DNA from 2 places in the Pseudomonas fulva genome. Region 2 is predicted to be linked to the other one. Evidence: predicted binding sites of a transcription regulator. Region 2 holds the regulator's gene; the other holds the start of a gene.
The links. The regulator LexA, encoded in region 2, represses DNA repair genes until DNA is damaged. The targets are predictions, from matches to a motif close to CTGTNTNNNNANACAG.
Positions count from the first base shown of each region.

Region 1: the regulator LexA is predicted to act here: its motif matches at 3,909-3,924, upstream of imuA (translesion DNA synthesis-associated protein ImuA).

Region 1 is NZ_CP082928.1:710,301-719,198, forward strand. Features, by position in the region: gene K8U54_RS03190 (hypothetical protein) at 1-391, opposite strand, end outside; gene K8U54_RS03195 (AAA family ATPase) at 388-1,797, opposite strand; gene K8U54_RS03200 (DNA-binding protein) at 1,954-2,256, opposite strand; gene K8U54_RS03205 (DNA-binding protein) at 2,347-2,562, shown strand; gene K8U54_RS25170 (hypothetical protein) at 2,669-2,791, shown strand; gene K8U54_RS03210 (DUF4124 domain-containing protein) at 2,837-3,367, opposite strand; tRNA gene K8U54_RS03215 (tRNA-Ser) at 3,567-3,656, opposite strand; gene imuA (translesion DNA synthesis-associated protein ImuA) at 3,948-4,568, shown strand; gene K8U54_RS03225 (Y-family DNA polymerase) at 4,570-5,979, shown strand; gene K8U54_RS03230 (error-prone DNA polymerase) at 5,976-8,898, shown strand, end outside.
Region 2 is NZ_CP082928.1:453,226-462,123, reverse strand. Features, by position in the region: gene topA (type I DNA topoisomerase) at 1-681, shown strand, start outside; gene K8U54_RS01970 (DUF6586 family protein) at 734-1,255, shown strand; gene K8U54_RS01965 (hypothetical protein) at 1,368-1,607, shown strand; gene sulA (SOS-induced cell division inhibitor SulA) at 1,701-2,156, opposite strand; gene lexA (transcriptional repressor LexA) at 2,168-2,779, opposite strand; gene K8U54_RS01950 (TetR/AcrR family transcriptional regulator) at 3,030-3,734, shown strand; gene nagZ (beta-N-acetylhexosaminidase) at 3,901-4,899, shown strand; gene mfd (transcription-repair coupling factor) at 5,113-8,556, opposite strand; gene K8U54_RS01935 (glyceraldehyde-3-phosphate dehydrogenase) at 8,709-8,898, shown strand, end outside.

The DNA.
Region 1 (8,898 bases), 260 kb from region 2:
GCGATTCCCCAGGGACTACGGAATATGAATTAGCCTCTACAATATCAACGCCCCATGAAGATGGGTCAAGCTTTTGAAACTGATTGAGCGAACTAACAATCATCGCACCTGAACTGTGATATGCCGCACCCAGATAATTCGAGTGAACGCAATTAGTATTTAGCTTGTAACCACTTAAACTCTCAGGAGATACTAGGCAATAATTGCTGCCAGTGCTAAACACTCGATCAAACCAAACCTTATAACCACCAACCCCATCTGTTATATTGAGATACTGTTCTACAATTGCTGGAGTAACGCCTATAACAGATGAGTGTGCAGCAATAAAAATATCAGGATACAAACCTGAAAAACAAGCTTCTAAAACATCCTTTTCTATAACAGACCTCATAACGACTTCCCTGCCAGCTTGCTTATTTTATTATTTATCATTTGCTTGGTTAAGTTGTAAGATTCATCAAAGAAACCGGCAGGCCACCCTTCAACGAGCTCTCCATCATCATTGATTTCAATTTCAAATGAAGTATTGCCCTCCTCGCTAGGAAAGTATACGACCCTCAAATCACTCTTACTTATCCCGACTGCCTTGCTTATCGAATTCTCAGATATTGCCAATTGCAATCCACGCAGAAGGTGCTCACTATGCGTTTCAATTATGAAGCGGATACCACTACGGCTTGCCTCCACCAAAAACTTAGAAAAGGCCACTTGCGCGCTGGGGTGAAGATGTAGCTCTGGCTGTTCTATTACCAAAGTATTACCTGGTTTAAGAGCCGCAGCCTGAACAATTATTGGTAGTATCTGTGAGAATCCAAAGCCTACATCCTGAATGGAGTCTGCCACTCCTTTACGAGTAATCTTTAGCTTCACTAGCTCCTCGTAATCCTCAACTTCAATGGATCTCCCAGGAAACAACAGTTTTATCCAGCGCAAAATTTTTAAGTATGCGTCTTTATTATCCTTGATACTCTCACTACTACGCTTCAGGTAGGAGATAACCGATGGCGTATTTTCCCCCTTTGGACCCACATCAGAACTTGCTGCCGAAAGTGTGTAGCTTCTATTTGGGCTTGATCGCAAAGGGCCTAGGTACTTATATTTTTCGTGAAGCTGAAACAATGCATACATGTATCGCTCCAGCACTCTAATTTTAGTAGAAGAAACATCGTCTTCCTTCCCTACTGAATGCAGCGAGAAGCTAAAACCCTCAATGTACTTAAGTTTCGTTTTGAGAGAAGCTAATCGTTTAATCTCTTTATCTGCAAGAGCATCCTTGCCTCTCCCGTACATGAATGCCATGGCTTTAAGTGCATCAGGATCTACAGTAATAGTGTAATACGCCTTGGTTTCAGCTCTTTTTAGGGTAAAAACCAGCCGCTCGCTGCCATCACTAAGCTTAACTCCACCTTCAATTAAATAAATCCTTGCCTGCTCTGTATAAGGAGAGCGGTCATAACATAGCTTTGTTGACAGGTGCGTTATCGAGCTTTCGAGATTAGCAAAAGGGACCGACCATGCTTCTGCTTTCGTCAGCAAATTGAATGTTATTTTATTAGCCGTTCGATGATCGTGAACATAGTCTTTATATACGCCCAGATTCGCATAGTCTCCCTGAGTGACGAGTGGCTCGTGCTTGTTTCGCATCCAACTAAACGTCTGCAGTAGTGCTGCGATACCTTTCAAGGCTGATGATTTACCTGAGCTATTCTGCCCATACAAAAGCGTAATAGGCCTAGTCAAGTCCAGCGACTCTTCCTTAAAGCGTTTGAAATTATTAAACCTAATATTTTCGATCATGCAGCCACCTAAAGTCCTGAATAAATCAATATAAATATTGTATCTATAGCAAATGATCTTTATGTGGTATTGAAAATAAAATCCTTTTCCACTATGAATTTCCTTTTAATCTATCTTCGCGCGTGTACCAGCGCTCCATGACCTTAGTAGTAATCGCTATCCCGCGCTCTGATTGGACAAGTTTCGGTTGGCCTCGTCGTAGTCGGGGCTTACTTGTCCTTTATCTGGCATGACCTCCCCGGTCATCAGCCACCAGCGGTATTGCGGGTACAGCTTCCCTAGAAGCTCCACTTCTTCCGCACCAATGCGCGCTCTGCCCCGCTTGATGCTTTGCCAGCGCACGTAGTCCTTGCTGTTCACCTCTGCCAGCTCTTTGAGGCTGGTTGCGTTCAGCAATTGATGCGCTCTATCGGCCATGCCTTGAGCCATTAACAAATACCATTTATGGAATATTGCCATAATGCACCTCTATGGATATTATCCATATGGACTATATCCATGAGGCAAGTTCACTGCCTCGAATATTGACACGAATAGGCACGGAACGACATGGGACTAGAAGAGTTGGACGCCAACAAGCTGATAGGCCCGCAACAGGACGTTGAAACCATCGAAACCTGGGCGGATCGCAACGGCATCACCTACGCCACGGCGCGCTCCTGGGCCATGCGTGGTGTGCTGCCCACCGTAAAGCTCGGCAAACGCCGCATGGTCAACAGCGCCATGCTCCGGCAGTGGTTGCTTGAGCAAAATTGGACAGCATGAAGATTCGCTACGCCATGGAGGCTTGCATGGCCACCAACGCCGCGTCCGATACCACATCGCCAAGCCAACCGAACATCCTGTGCCAGAGCGCCAGAGAGGCTGACCTATGATCCGTTATCTGTTCATCGCCGCTCTTGCCTTCGCAGGTGGCTATGCGTGTGGCGCCGCTGATGGTTTCACCTATGCCATGCGCGTTCTACCGCTGTCGGCGCAGCTTTATGCGCAGTGAGGTACCTGGAATGATAGAGAGATCGTATTCAGCAGATGGGCGTGACTATCGCTTCTGAGCTCTACTCATACCCTTCTTCATCGCGTCCTCGGCTGCCCCCGTGCAAACCGCTACACCAAGCCCTACCGAGAGACATTGATAGTGTTTTTCATTCACTCCAGAGCTGGCGAGGCAGTTCTGCATGCTGAGTTCTGCACTGCCTTTCTCCAGTTTGCTAAGCACCTTGGCGTTCTCGGCTTCGGATATCTGCTTGGCTTTCAATAAAGCGACAGACAGCCCCTTGAGATCCTCGACCTCTTCGGTAGCCCAGCGGATTGCGCTGGTACACATCTGCCGTTTCGAAGGCTTGGTTTCTTTCGATGAGGAGTTTGGTGTTGCGTAGGGGGTTTGCGGCGCGACAGCCGTACCGTCTCCGATATACCCATGATTGATCTTCACAGGCTCGACGGGCTGGGCAACGGGTGGCTGGCTACTGAAGTGTTTCTGCCCCTTCTCGTCTACCCAGGTATAGACCTGCGCATGGGCCAAGGTGACGAAAAGCATGAGTGACAACGGAAGCATCCTGCGACCGGGCATTTTTCAGTTCCTTTGAGGTGCGATCTTGCACCCTGCCAATCTAATACTCGGCAGTTTGCCTGCCAACAGATTTGCGCACCGCAGCTGCCAATTGCTTCACAGATCGCTATCAACCGGTCGCAGGTTTCGACACTTTGCATGCCGCAGATAGCAAAAGCCCCCGAAACTCTAGGAATTTCAGGGGCTTATGCTTGAGATATGGCGGGAAGATAGGGATTTGAACCCTAGGTACCATCGCTGATACAACGGATTTCGAATCCGTCCCGTTCGGCCACTCCGGCATCTTCCCAGGCGGCGCGCATGATATCAGCAGAATTCGCTTTGGCGAAGCCCATCGCGTAATTTTTTTCGCGTGCTATCAAATGCTTGGCTCATTTGCCGGTAACGGCTGCGTGGCAACTGGCTGGTTGGCGTGCCCGATGCCGCGCGCCAGAGCCCGTGGTATCGGGGCTGTGGCCCGGAGTCTATCGGCATCGGGAAGCGCTGGCCGAGCCTGCTGCCATCCGCTCGGCGGATAGTGCCTTGCTGGCCGGGCAGAATACTGTACATTTGAACAGTATTTTTCTTGCCCCTATCTGCCATGTCTTCCGTCGTCGCTATCGATCATCTGCTCAATGAGCGCCGTATCTGGCGTGGCCAGGGCATTGTCGCGCCCAGCGGCCACCAGCCCACGGGCAACGCGGCGCTGGATGCTTCGTTGCCAGGCGGTGGCTGGCCGGAAGCAGCGTTGAGCGAGCTGCTCGTCGAGGCGCCAGGTATCGGTGAGCTGCGCGTGGTGCTGGCGACATTGGCGCGCTTGAGCGCTGCCGGGGAGCGGGTGGTGTTGGTCGCGCCGCCCTACGTGCCCTACCCCGGCGCCTGGTCGGCAGCGGGGGTAGAGATGAAGCAGTTGGCGCTGATCCAGGCGAGCGCGCGGGATGCCTTGTGGGCGGCCGAGCAGTGCCTGCGTTCGGGCTGTTGCGGGGCGGTGGTGCTGTGGCCGCAACGGGCCGATGACCGTGCCCTGCGCCGCCTGCAGATTGCCGCCGAAACCGGGCAGACCCTGGCCTTCGCCTACCGCCCACTGCATGAGGCGCGCAACCCTTCGCCGGCGGCCTTGCGTCTGACCATCCAGGCTCGGCCCGCCCAGGTGCGGGTGCTCAAGTGCCGAGGTGGGCAACCACCGGCGCGCACGTTTGATTTGAGCGGCTGGGGCTTTTGATATGCGCTGGGCGTGCATCCTGCTGCCGCAACTGGCCATGGACGGCGTGTTGCGTGGCCGTGAAGAGGCCGAAGCGCCGCTGGTGCTGCTGAGCGGCACACCGCAGCGGCGCATGTTGCAGGCGGTCAACCCGGCCGCGCGGGCGCTCGGCCTGCGCCCGGGGCTGACGCTGACGGCGGCGCAATCCTTGAACTGCGCATTCGCCAGCGCCGAGTACGACCCCGCCGACATCGAGCGCTGGCGCAGCTTCCTGGCGGCCTGGGCCTACGGTTTCAGCTCCCAGGTGAGCCTGCACTATCCGCGCTGCCTGCTGCTGGAGGTGCAATCGAGCCTGTCCCTGTTCGGCCCCTGGCCGCGCTTCGAGGCGCGCTTGCGTGAGGAGCTGACGGCACTGGGCTTTCGCCATCGCATCACCCTGGCGCACCACCCGGCTGCGGCGCGCATGCTCGCCAACCTGCACGACGGCCTGGCGATCACCGACGAGCAGGCATTGCGCGAGCGGCTGGCGGCCATGCCGCTGGATCGCATCGGCCTGTCCGAGGAGCTGGTCACCACGTTGGCGCGCATGGGCCTGCGCCAGGTGCGTCAGTTGCAGGCGCTGCCCCGCGACAGCCTGGCGCGGCGCTTCCCGCCCGAGTTGCTGGCCGGCCTGGATACCCTGATGGGCCTGCGCCCGCTGGCACTCGACTACTACCGCCCGCCGGATGTGTTCGACAGTCGGCTGGAGCTGCACTTCGAGGTGGAGTCGACCCAGGCCCTGCTGTTTCCGCTGCGCCGCCTGATCGCCGACCTAGCCGCCTACCTGGCGGGCCGGGACTGCGGCGTGCAGCGTTTCGTGCTGCACCTGGAACACCGTGACGGTGACGACAGCCTCTTGCCCGTCGGCCTGCTCAGTGCCGAGCGGGAGGCGGCGATGCTGCTGGAGTTCACCCGCGGCCGCCTGGAGCAGCTGCAACTGCCGTCACCGGTATTGGCACTGCGCCTGGTGGCCCGCGACCTGCCCACCTTCGTGCCGCAGCACCAGGCCTTGTTCGAGGACCGGCCGCAGCAAACCCTGGGCTGGGAGCAGCTGCGTGAGCGCCTGCGTGCGCGCCTGGGTGACGACGCCGTGCAAGGCCTGGCCGCCCATGCCGATCACCGCCCGGAGAAGGCCTGGCGCACGGAGACGAGCCGCATTGCGTTGCCCGGCCCGAGCGGCGCGCGGCCCAGCTGGCTGCTGCCGGAGCCACAGGTGCTGCGCGAGCCGCTGCATATTCTCAGCGGCCCGGAGCGCATCGAATCCGGCTGGTGGGATGGCGAGGACGTGCGCCGCGACTACTACCTGATCGAGACCCGCAGCGGCCAGCGCGGCTGGGCCTTTCGCAGCGTCGGCGAAGACGGCCCGTTGCGGCTGCACGGCTGGTTCGCATGAGCCTGCCCGACTACGCCGAGCTGCACTGCCTGTCGAACTTCAGTTTCCAGCGCGGTGCCTCCAGCGCCGCCGAGCTGGTCGAGCGCGCCAAGCTGCTCGGCTATCGCGCCCTGGCGATCACCGATGAATGCACCCTGGCCGGTATCGTGCGGGCCTGGCAGGCCGCCAAGGAGCATGGTGTGAAGCTGATCGTCGGCAGCGAGCTGAGGCTGCAGAACGGCGCCCGGCTGGTCCTGCTGGTCGAGAACCTCGCCGGTTACCAGCGTTTGTGTGCGCTGATAACCCGCGCCCGGCGGCGCGCGGAAAAGGGCCGCTACATCCTGCTCGACGAGGATCTGCCCGTGGAGCCGGACGGGTTGCTGGCCATCTGGCTGCCGGCACCAGACGACAACGCCATGGCTGGTGCCTGGCTGCGTGAGCGCTTTGCCGAACGCCTGTGGCTGGGGGTGGAGCTGCACCGCAGCGGCAACGATGCGGCGTTGCTGCAGCATGGCCTGGGCCTGGCCCGGCAACTGGGCATCCCTGCCGTGGCCTGTGGCGACGTGCATATGCACGCGCGTGGCCGCCGCGCCCTGCAGGACTGCATGACCGCCATCCGCCACCACCTGCCCGTGGCCGAAGCCGGCGCCCATCTGTTCGCCAATGGCGAGCGGCACCTGCGCCGCCGTGAGGAACTGGCCGAGCTGTATCCGCCCGAGCTACTCGCCGAAACCCTGCATATCGCCGAGCGTTGCCGGTTCGATCTCGATGAGCTCCAGTACCAGTATCCCCACGAGCTGGTGCCGGCCGGGCATACCCCCAGCTCCTGGCTGCGCCAGCTGGTCGAGGACGGCATTCGCTGGCGTTGGCCTGACGGCATTACCGAGCCAGTACGCAAGCAGATAGACAAAGAGCTCTCGCTGATCGGCGAGCTGCAGTACGAAAGCTATTTCCTCACCGTACACGATATCGTGCGCTTCGCCCGCGAGCAGTCGATTCTCTGCCAGGGGCGTGGCTCGGCGGCCAACTCGTCGGTGTGCTTCGCCCTGGGCATCACCGAACTGAACCCGATGGCCAAGGGCAGCCGCCTGCTGTTCGAGCGTTTCCTGTCCCGCGAGCGCAACGAGCCACCGGACATTGACGTGGATTTCGAGCACGACCGCCGCGAGGAAGTCATCCAGTACGTGTTCCGCCGTTATGGCCGCGAGCGCGCGGCGCTGACCGCGGTGGTCAGCACCTACCATGGTGCTGGGGCGATTCGCGACGTGGCCAAGGCCCTGGGTTTGCCGCCCGATCAGATCAACGCCCTGGCCAGTTGCTGCGGCCGCTGGAGCGACCGCATCCCCGATGCCGAACGCCTGCGCGAGGCCGGTTTCGACCCGCAGAGCAAGGTGCTGCACCGGGTGCTGGTGCTGGCTGGCGAGCTGATCGGCTTTCCCCGTCACCTCTCCCAGCACCCTGGCGGTTTCGTGATTTCCGAGACGCCCCTCGACACCCTAGTGCCGGTGGAAAACGCCAGCATGGCCGAGCGCACGGTGATCCAGTGGGACAAGGACGATCTCGACGCCGTCGGCCTGCTCAAGGTCGATGTGCTGGCCCTCGGCATGCTCAGCGCCCTGCGCCGCTGCTTCGACCTGCTGGCCGCCTACCGCGGCAAACGCTGGACGCTGGCCAGCCTGCCGGCCGAGGATCAGGCCACCTACGAGATGATCAGCCGCGCCGATACCCTGGGGGTGTTCCAGATCGAATCCCGCGCGCAGATGGCCATGCTGCCACGCCTGCGACCGAAGACCTTCTATGACCTGGTGATTCAGGTCGCCATCGTGCGGCCGGGGCCGATCCAGGGCGATATGGTGCATCCCTACCTGCGCCGCCGCACCGGCGAAGAAGAAGTCACCTACCCCTCCGAGGAATTGCAGCCGGTGTTCGAGCGCACCCTGGGCGTGCCGCTGTTTCAGGAACAGGTGATGGAGCTGGCGATCATCGCCGCCGATTACTCACCCGGCGAAGCGGACGAACTGCGCCGCGCCATGGCCGCCTGGAAGCGCCATGGCGGCCTGGAGCCGCACCGTGAGCGGCTGACCAAGCGCATGCTCGAGAAGGACTACCCGATCGAATACATCAACCGCATCTTCGAGCAGATCAAGGGCTTCGGCAGCTACGGCTTTCCCGAGTCCCACGCCTCCAGCTTCGCCCTGCTCACCTACGCCAGTTGCTGGCTCAAGTGCCACGAGCCGGCGGCCTTCGCCTGCGCGCTGATCAACAGTTGGCCGATGGGTTTCTACAATCCCGACCAGGTATTGCAGGACGCCCGCCGCCACGGCCTGCGCATCCACCCGGTGGACGTGCGCCACAGCGCCTGGGAATGCACCCTGGAAGATATCGGCAAGCCGCAGCCAGCGATTCGCCTGGGGCTGTGCCTGGTGAAAGGCTTTCGTGAAGACGCGGCGCTGCGTATTGTCTCGGCCCGCGAGCAGGCGGCATTCGGCGATATCGCCGACCTCTGCCAGCGCGCCCGCCTCGATAACAACGCCCGCACACGCCTGGCCGACGCCGGCGCCCTGCAGGCCCTGGTTGGCCATCGCCACCAGGCGCGCTGGGCCATCGCCGGGGTGGAGCCGCAGCTGCCACTGTTCGCCAGCCTGCCCGCCCAACAGGAAACCGCCATCAGCCTGCCGCGCCCCAGCGTCGGCGAGAACCTGCTGACCGACTACGCGACCCTGGGCACCACCCTCGGCCCGCACCCGCTGGCGTTGCTGCGCGGCAAACTCAGGGCCGCGCGCTGCCGCAGCCGTCGCGAACTGGAGCGTGTGGAGCCCGGCAGGATGGTCAGCGTGGCCGGCCTGGTGATCGGCCGCCAGCGCCCACAGACCGCCAGTGGCGTGACCTTCGTCACCCTGGAGGACGAGTTCGGCATGATCAACGTACTGGTGCGCCTGG
Region 2 (8,898 bases):
GACGAGATCGCCGCCGATGACGAGGGCGAGTCGGAATCGCGGGTGCTGCTGGGCAAGCATCGCTGCCCGATCTGCGCCACGGCGATGGACGCCTACCTGCTGGACGAGACCCGCAAACTGCATATCTGCGGCAACAACCCGGATTGCGCGGGCTATGAAATCGAGCAGGGCCAGTTCCGCATCAAGGGCTATGAGGGCCCGAGCCTGGAATGCGACAAGTGCGGCAGCCAGATGCAGCTCAAGACCGGCCGTTTCGGCAAGTTCTTCGGCTGTACCAACAGCGAATGCAAGAACACCCGCAAGTTGCTGCGCAACGGCGAGCCGGCGCCACCCAAGATGGATGCGGTGAAGATGCCGGAGCTCAAGTGCGAGAAGGTCGAGGACACCTACGTGCTGCGCGATGGCGCGTCGGGGCTGTTCCTGGCTGCCAGCCAGTTCCCGAAGAACCGCGAAACCCGGGCACCCCTGGTACTCGAGCTGTTGCCGCACAAGGACGAGATCGATCCGAAGTACCACTTCCTGTTCGATGCGCCGGCGCGCGATCCGGAAGGCCGTGCGGCGGTGATCCGCTACAGCCGCAAGACCAAGGAGCAATACGTACAGACCGAGGTGGACGGCAAGCCCACTGGCTGGAAGGCGTTCTTCGACGGCGGCAAGTGGAAGGTCGAAGACAAGCGTTGATCCGTGCTCGGTGCGCGTCATGCGCGCACCCGAGGCTATCTGGAGAGTGCATATGGCTGGCGAACTGTATACCCGGACCAATCAGAAGATCTTCTACGCTGGCCTCTCCCTGGAGTCCTGGCGCAAGGCTGAAGAGGGGCGGGCAATGAATGCCCAGGCGCTGATACAGGCCGAACGCGAAGCCACGCTGTTTCATCTGTACGGTGCGTTGCTCGGGCTGTGCCATGAGATCGCCGGCTTCTACCGTCTGCCCAACAGCAGCGCTGCCCGTGCCGAAGTGCTGCTGGATCGCCAGAGCCTGAGCGGGGCGCCAAGCCCGGAGCTGGCGGAACTGGTCGAGCTGGCCGAAAACCGGCAGACCTGGCTGGGGCAGCTGCTGGCCGCCCATGCCGAGCTATTCAAGCCGCCACGTCAGCCGCGAGAGCCAAAGGGCGATCCCAGCACTTCCGCGCTGATCGAGGCGGTGAGTCTGGGCGACGAGCCGCCGCTGCTCGAACGCGAAACCCTGGAAGGTTGGCGGCAGGCGCTCAAGGCGCTGGCCCAGCGTTTTCGTGAGGGCCTCAGCGAGTGGTAATCGCGCCGCTTGCCCTTGATTGAACGCCCGTTCGGCAATTGGCGGCTTTTTCGCCAAGCGATCAACCAGGCTCGCTGTTACACTGGGCGGCCTTTCGTGGAGAATCCGAGTCATGCCTACGTCTTTCCTTGAAATCGTCGAACTGCCCGATGGGCGCATCGCCCTGCGTCGCGCCGACGATGAGGAAGCACTGGTGGTGCTGGACTTCTCCGAAGATGCCAAGGCGTTCCTGCAGGGCCAGCATGTGGAGGTCGCCAAGGCGATGCTCAATGTCGGCGTGCAGATGGCGGGCAGAATGGCAGAGGGCGATTTCGAGCACGAAGAAGACGAGCAGCCGCGCGTGCTTCACTGACAGGCAGTGGCCTGAGCGTACCCAGATAAACAAAAGGCCAGCAGATTCGCTGGCCTTTTGCTTTCTATCGGATTCTTGCTCGCCGCCGATACCTCAACCCAGGCTGATATTCAGGCTTTGCGCCTTGCCGGTGTGCGCCGCTGCTTCGAGCTGCTGGCGTGCCTGCTGGGGCAGGGGGTGCAGCCAGCTGACCACGGTGTGGCTGCGGCCAAGCTTCAGGGCTTCCTGAGCCAGTTGCAGCGGGCTCTGGTTGCGGCGCGGCTGCAGCAGCAGGATGCGCTCACGGTTGAGGCCGGCGTCACGCAGCCAGCTCTGGGTCAGGCTGGCGGGCGGCGCGATCAGGGTCAGCCAGCGTTCGTCATCCTTCTCGCTCAGTTCCCGCAGCATGGGCGCCAGTAGCGTCAGGCAATGCCCAGCGGCACCACGCAGCGACACCTCGCTGAATGCGGCTTCCTGGCTGGCTGGTTCCTCTACAGCTGCGAGGGTCGAGGCCAGAAAGGCATCGAACAGGGGCAGCTGGTTACGGCTCAACGACTGGGGGAACTGCATGACGCCTCCAATTAGCGGCGGATGACGCCGACACTCAAACCTTCGATGACCAGGTCCTGCTCCTCGAGATTCACCTCGATCGGCGCGAACTCCGGGTTTTCCGCCAGCAACCACACGGTATTGCCTTCGCGCTTGAAGCGCTTGACCGTCACTTCATCGTCGATGCGCGCCACCACCACCTGGCCGTTGCGCGCTTCACTGGTGGTATGCACCGCCAGCAGGTCACCGTCGATGATGCCGATGTCCTTCATGCTCATGCCGCGTACGCGCAGCAGGTAGTCGGCCTTGGGGCGGAAGAAGTCCGGGTTGATCCGGCAGGCCTCTTCTATATGCTGCTGCGCCAGGATGGGCGCACCGGCGGCGACGCGACCGATCACCGGCAGCCCGTCTTCCTCTTCCTGGTTGGGCTCGAAGCCCGGAATGCGAATGCCGCGGGAGGCGCCCGGGGTCATCTCGATGGCGCCTTTGCGTGCCAGGGCCTTGAGGTGTTCTTCGGCCGCGTTGGGCGACTTGAAGCCCAGGGCCTGAGCGATCTCCGCGCGGGTTGGCGGGTAGCCGTTGTCTTCCAGGCACTGCTTGATGAAGGCGAGAATTTCGCCTTGGCGGGGCGTCAGCTTGATCATGTGAGGCGCTCTGGCTTTTTATACAGTGACTGGGATTATATACAGTAAGTCGTGCTTGGCAATCGGTTGATGCCCGCCGTGTCGATAGAGGGCCAGGCAGCGGATGACCGGTACCCCGGGGTAGCGGGCGGCGGTGACGTGCGACGCGCTCGCCAAATGGTGACTGAGCAGCCAGAATACGCCCTGCGCGACTTGACAGTGGCACGCGCTGAAACGTATGTTTCAAACACTTGTTTGTCTGGTGGATGTCATGGCGCAATCGGAAACCGTTGAACGCATTCTCGACGCGGCGGAGCAGTTGTTCGCGGAGAAGGGCTTTGCCGAAACGTCGCTGCGCCTGATCACCAGTAAGGCCGGGGTCAATCTGGCGGCCGTCAATTACCACTTCGGCTCCAAGAAGGCCCTGATCCAGGCGGTGTTCTCGCGCTTTCTCGGGCCATTCTGCACCAGCCTGGAGCGTGAGCTGGACAAGCGCCAGAGCAAGCCCGGCGTGACCTTCAGCCTCGAGGAACTGCTCGAGTTGCTGGTCGAGCAGGCCCTGGCGGTCAAGCCGCGCAGCGGCAACGATCTGTCGATCTTCATGCGCCTGCTGGGCCTGGCATTCAGCCAGAGCCAGGGCCACCTGCGCAAATACCTCGAAGAGGTCTACGGCAAGGTATTTCGCCGCTACATGTACCTGGTGCACGAAGCGGCACCCGGTATTCCGCCCCTGGAGCTGTTCTGGCGCGTGCACTTCATGCTTGGTGCGGCGGCGTTCAGCATGTCCGGCATCAAGGCGCTGCGTGCCATGGCCGAGAGCGACTTCGGAGTCGACACCTCGATCGAACAGGTGATGCGCCTGATGGTGCCGTTCCTGGCGGCCGGCATGCGCTCGGAGAGCGGGGTGACCGATCCGCGTCTGGCATCGGCGCAGCTGATTCCCCGTCACAAAGGTCCACCCATCAGCAAGCCCTGAGGCTTGTCGGTGGGCCTCGGCTGCCCCTAAGCTACCACCCTTTATCGCGCCCTGTCGTAGCGGCTGGCTCCCGTCGCCCGTGCGACGGGAACCCTTTGTCGCGCCATTGTCAGATGGCCATTGGGCGTGATGCCTATCTTCAAGGAATTCCGTTGTGACGACTCCCCTGTATGGCTCCCTGATGGTGGATATCGCCGGTACCTGGCTGACCGCCGAGGATCGCCAGTTGCTGCGCCAGCCCGAGGTCGGTGGCCTGATCATCTTTGCCCGCAATATCGACAGCCCGCGGCAGGTGCGGGAATTGTGCGAATCCATCCGGGCGGTGCGTCCCGACCTGCTCCTGGCGGTGGATCAGGAAGGCGGGCGTGTGCAGCGCCTGCGTCAGGGCTTCGTGAAATTACCGGCGATGCGGGCCATCGCCGGTTGCGCCGGTGCCGAGCAGCTGGCGCGCCAGTGCGGCTGGCTGATGGCCACCGAAGTGTTGGCGGTGGGGCTGGACCTGAGCTTCGCCCCGGTGCTGGACTTGGACCACGGGCGCAGTGCGGTGGTCGGCCATCGCGCCTTCGAGGGCGACCCCGAGCGCGCCACGCAGCTGGCCGGTGCCTTTATCCGCGGCATGGCGGAGGCGGGCATGGCTGCCACGGGCAAGCATTTCCCCGGGCATGGCTGGGCCGAGGCCGACTCCCACGTGGCGATTCCCCTTGATGAGCGCAGTCTGGAGGAAATCCGCCAGAACGATCTGCGGCCCTTCGCGGCGCTGAGCCGCGACCTGGCCGCGGTGATGCCGGCCCACGTCATCTACCCGCAGGTCGACAGCCAACCGGCCGGCTTCTCGCGCCGCTGGCTGCAGGACATCCTGCGCGGCGAGCTGGGCTTCGAGGGCGTGATCTTCAGCGATGACCTGTCGATGGCCGGCGCCCATGTGGTCGGCGATGCGGCCAGCCGTATCGAGGCCGCGCTGACTGCCGGCTGCGACATGGGCCTGGTGTGCAATGACCGGGCGGCGGCGGAGCTGGCGCTGTCGGCGGCGCAGCGCCTCAAGGTGGTGGCGCCCAAGGGCCTGGCGCGTATGCGCCGTCGCGCTTTCCCTGGTGTCGACTATCGCCAGAATCCGCGCTGGGCGCAGGCGCTCTCGGCGTTGCGGGCCGCGCAGTTGGTGGAGTGAGGCGAACTACCGCTTAGTGGCGGGAGCGGCCGGTCGTGTAACTCGTGGGAGAGGCTTTAGCCTCGAGCTCTTTGTTTGCCTTGATAAAAAGCTCGGGGCTAAAGCCCCTCCTACACTCGATGTCCGCTTCTGCCTTACAACAGTCGCTTAAGCGACGTCTTCAATCACCCATGCCACAAACCATCAGGGCCGCATAAGCGGCCCTGATGGTTTTCAGCTTTTCACCGTGGCCAGCAGGCGTTCGAGCAGTGCTTCCAGGGTATTGAAGCGTTCCTCGGGGCGTTCCATCGGCACCGAGAAGCGGAACAGCGTGGCGCCTTCGAACTTGTAGCGGTTCGGCGCACTCTGGATCAGCTTGATCAGCGTCAGCGGATCGACCGGCGTTTCCGTGGCGAACTCGATGCGTCCGCCCTGCGGCCCGGCATCGATCTTCTTGATGCCCAGCCGTTCGGCCTGCAGCTTCATCAGCGTCAGGCGCACCAGGTGCTTGGTCGGCTCGGGCAGCAGGCCGAAGCGGTCGATCATCTCCACCTGCAGTTCCTTGAGGCCGTCCTCGTCGCTGGCATTGGCGATGCGTTTGTAGAGGATCAGGCGGGCGTGCACGTCTGGCAGGTAGTCCTCGGGGATCAGCGCCGGCACCCGCAGGTTGATTTCCGGCCCGCCGCCCAGGGGCTGGTCGAGGTTGGGCTGCTCGCCCTTGCGGATCGACTTGACCGCCCGTTCGAGCATTTCCATGTACAGGGTGAAGCCGACCGCCTGGATCTGCCCGCTCTGGCCGTCGCCGAGCAGCTCGCCGGCACCGCGGATTTCCAGATCATGGGTGGCCAGCACGAAGCCGGCGCCGAGGTCCTGGGCATTGGCGATGGCTTCGAGGCGCTTCTGGGCATCATCGGTCATCTGCTTGCGCGGCGGGGTCAGCAGGTAGGCGTAGGCCTGGTGGTGGCTACGGCCGACCCGGCCGCGCAGCTGGTGCAACTGGGCCAGGCCGAATTTGTCGGCGCGCTCGATGATGATGGTGTTGGCGCTCGGCACGTCGATGCCGGTTTCGATGATGGTCGAGGCGATCAGCACGTTGAAGCGCTTGTGGTAGAAGTCGCCCATCACCTGTTCCAGCTCACGCTCGTTCATCTGCCCGTGGCCGATGCCGATGCGCGCCTCGGGCACCAGCTCGGCGAGATCGGCGGCGCATTTCTCGATGGTCTTCACGTCGTTGTGCAGGTAATACACCTGGCCGCCGCGCAAGAGCTCACGCAGCAGCGCCTCCTTGATGGTCGGCTTGTTCTGCTCCATGACGAAGGTACGCACCGACAGGCGCCGTGCCGGCGGCGTGGCGATGATCGACAGGTCACGCATGCCCGACACCGCCATGTTGAGGGTGCGCGGGATCGGCGTGGCGGTCAGGGTGAGAATGTCCACTTCGCTGCGCAGGGCCTTGAGGGCCTCCTTCTGGCGCACGCCGAAGCGGTGCTCCTCGTCGATGATCACCAGGCCCAGGTTCTTGATCTTGACGTCATCCTGCAACAGCTTGTGGGTGCCGATGATGATATCGATCTTGCCTTCGGCCAGCTGCTCGATGGCGGCATTGACTTCCTTGGCGCTCTTGAAGCGGCTCATCACCTCGACGGTCACCGGCCAGTCGGCGAAGCGGTCGCGGAAGCTGTTGTAGTGCTGCTGGGCGAGCAGGGTGGTGGGCACCAGGATTGCCACCTGGCGGCCGCCGTGCACGGCGATGAAGGCGGCGCGCATGGCCACCTCGGTCTTGCCGAAGCCGACGTCGCCGCACACCAGGCGGTCCATCGGCTTGGCGGCGAGCATGTCTTCGCGCACCGCCTCGATGGCGCTCTGCTGGTCCGGTGTTTCCTCGAACGGAAAGCCGGCGCTGAAGGTTTCGTAATCGGCTTTCGGGTCCCTGAAGGCATAGCCCTCGCGGGCGGCACGGCGTGCATAGATATCGAGCAGCTCGGCGGCCACGTCGCGTACCTGTTCGGCGGCCTTGCGCTTGGCCTTCTGCCAGGTTTCCGAGCCCAGCCGGTGCAGCGGCGCCAGGGCGTCGTCGCTGCCGGTGTAACGGGCGATCAGGTGCAGGCTGGCCACCGGCACATAGAGCTTGGCTTCCTCGGCGTACATCAGGGCGAGGAATTCGGCGGCCTGGCCGTCGAACTCCATGGTCACCAGGCCCAGGTAGCGGCCCACGCCATGGTCGATATGTACCACCGGTGCGCCTTCGCGCAGCTCGGTAAGGTTCTTGATCACGTTGTCGCCGGCGTCGCGGGTCTTCTCGCGGCGACGGCGTTGCATGATGCGCTGGCCGAACAGCGGGCTTTCGGCGATCAGCGCGATATCTTCGAGCTGCAGGCCTTCGTCGAGCGGCGCGATGGTAATGCCCAGGCGCTCCTTGCTCGCGCAGAACTGCGGCCAGCCTTCGACTTCCCTGGGCTTGAGCTTGAGGCGGGCGAGCAGTTCGAGCAGCACCTCGCGGCGCCCGGCGGATTCGGCGCAGAACAGCACGCGGCCCGGGTATTCCTCGATGAAACGGCGCAGGGCTGCCAGCGGTTCGCTGGTCTTGGCCTGGATCGCCAGGTCGGGCAGGGCACTGGCCTCGAAGCGCGTACGGCCGACGCCTGGCTCGATGTCCTCGGGGCTGATCACCACCCGCGGCCAGTCCTTCAGGCGGGCGAAGCAGTCTTCGACCGGCAGGAAGATATCGGCGGGCGGCAGCAGCGGCCGCTCGGGGTCGACGCGGCGTTCCTCGTAGCGGTTGCGCGCATCCGTCCAGAACTGCTCGGCGGCCTTTTCGATCCCGGGCAGCGAGAACACCTGGGTGTCCTGGGGCAGGTAGTCGAAGAGGGTGGCGGTTTCCTCGAAGAACAGCGGCAGGTAGTACTCGATGCCCGCCGGGGTGATGCCGGTGGACAGGTCCTGGTAGATCGGGCAACGGCGGAAGTCGACGTCGAAGCGCTCGCGAAAGCGGCCGCGGAAGTCGGTGACGGCCTTCTTCTCCAGGGGGAACTCCCGTGCCGGCAGCAGCTTGATCGATTCCACCTTGTCGATCGAGCGCTGGGTCTCCGGCTCGAAGGTGCGCAGGGTCTCGATCTCGTCGTCGAACAGGTCGATACGGAACGGCTGCTTGCTGCCCATGGGGAACAGGTCGATCAGCGCGCCGCGTACGGCGAACTCGCCATGCTCGTAGACGGTATCGACATACCGATAACCGGCTGCCTCCAGGCGTGCGCGCATGTCATCGACATTGATGCGCTGGCCGACGTCCAGCACCAGGCTGCTGCCCAGCAGAAAACGCTTCGGCGGCAGCCGGTGCAGCGCCGTGGTGATCGGCACCACCAGCACGCCATGGCTCAGCGACGGCAGGCGGTAGAGCGCCGAGATACGCTGGGAGATGATGTCCTGGTGCGGCGAGAACAGGTCGTAGGGCAGCGTTTCCCAGTCCGGGAAGTGCAGCACCGGCAGTTCGGGCGCGAAGAAGCTCAGTTCCTGCTCCAGGCGCTCGGCGCTCTGGCTGTCGGCGGTGAGCAGCAGGGTGAAGCGTTTGGCGCAGGTGGCCGCCTCGGCGATGGCCAGGCTCAGCGCGGCACCGGGCAGGTTGCCCCAGTGTTGTTTACCGGCGGTGGCCGGCAAGGACGGCAGACGCAGTACAGGCACGGGTGGCTCGCGATTGGTAACGATTTGGCCCCCGATTGTAACTATCCGCGAGGATGGCTGTCAGTGTTTCGACCGCTGTAGATTGCCGACCCCTGGCCGGGTCGTCATAATGTAGCCCCTTTTTTCAGCCCCTACATGTGGAAGGTAATGCCGTGACTCAGAAGCCCGACCAGTGTCTTGGTGAATGGATTGACCGTGAAGCTCTCGCCGAGGCGATGATTCCGCTGATCGGTCAGCTGTACCGCAACAACAACGTGGTGCTGTCGATCCATGGCCGCAGCCTGATCAACCGCTCGGTCATCGAGATTCTCAAGGCGCATCGCTTCGCCCGTCACCGTCAGG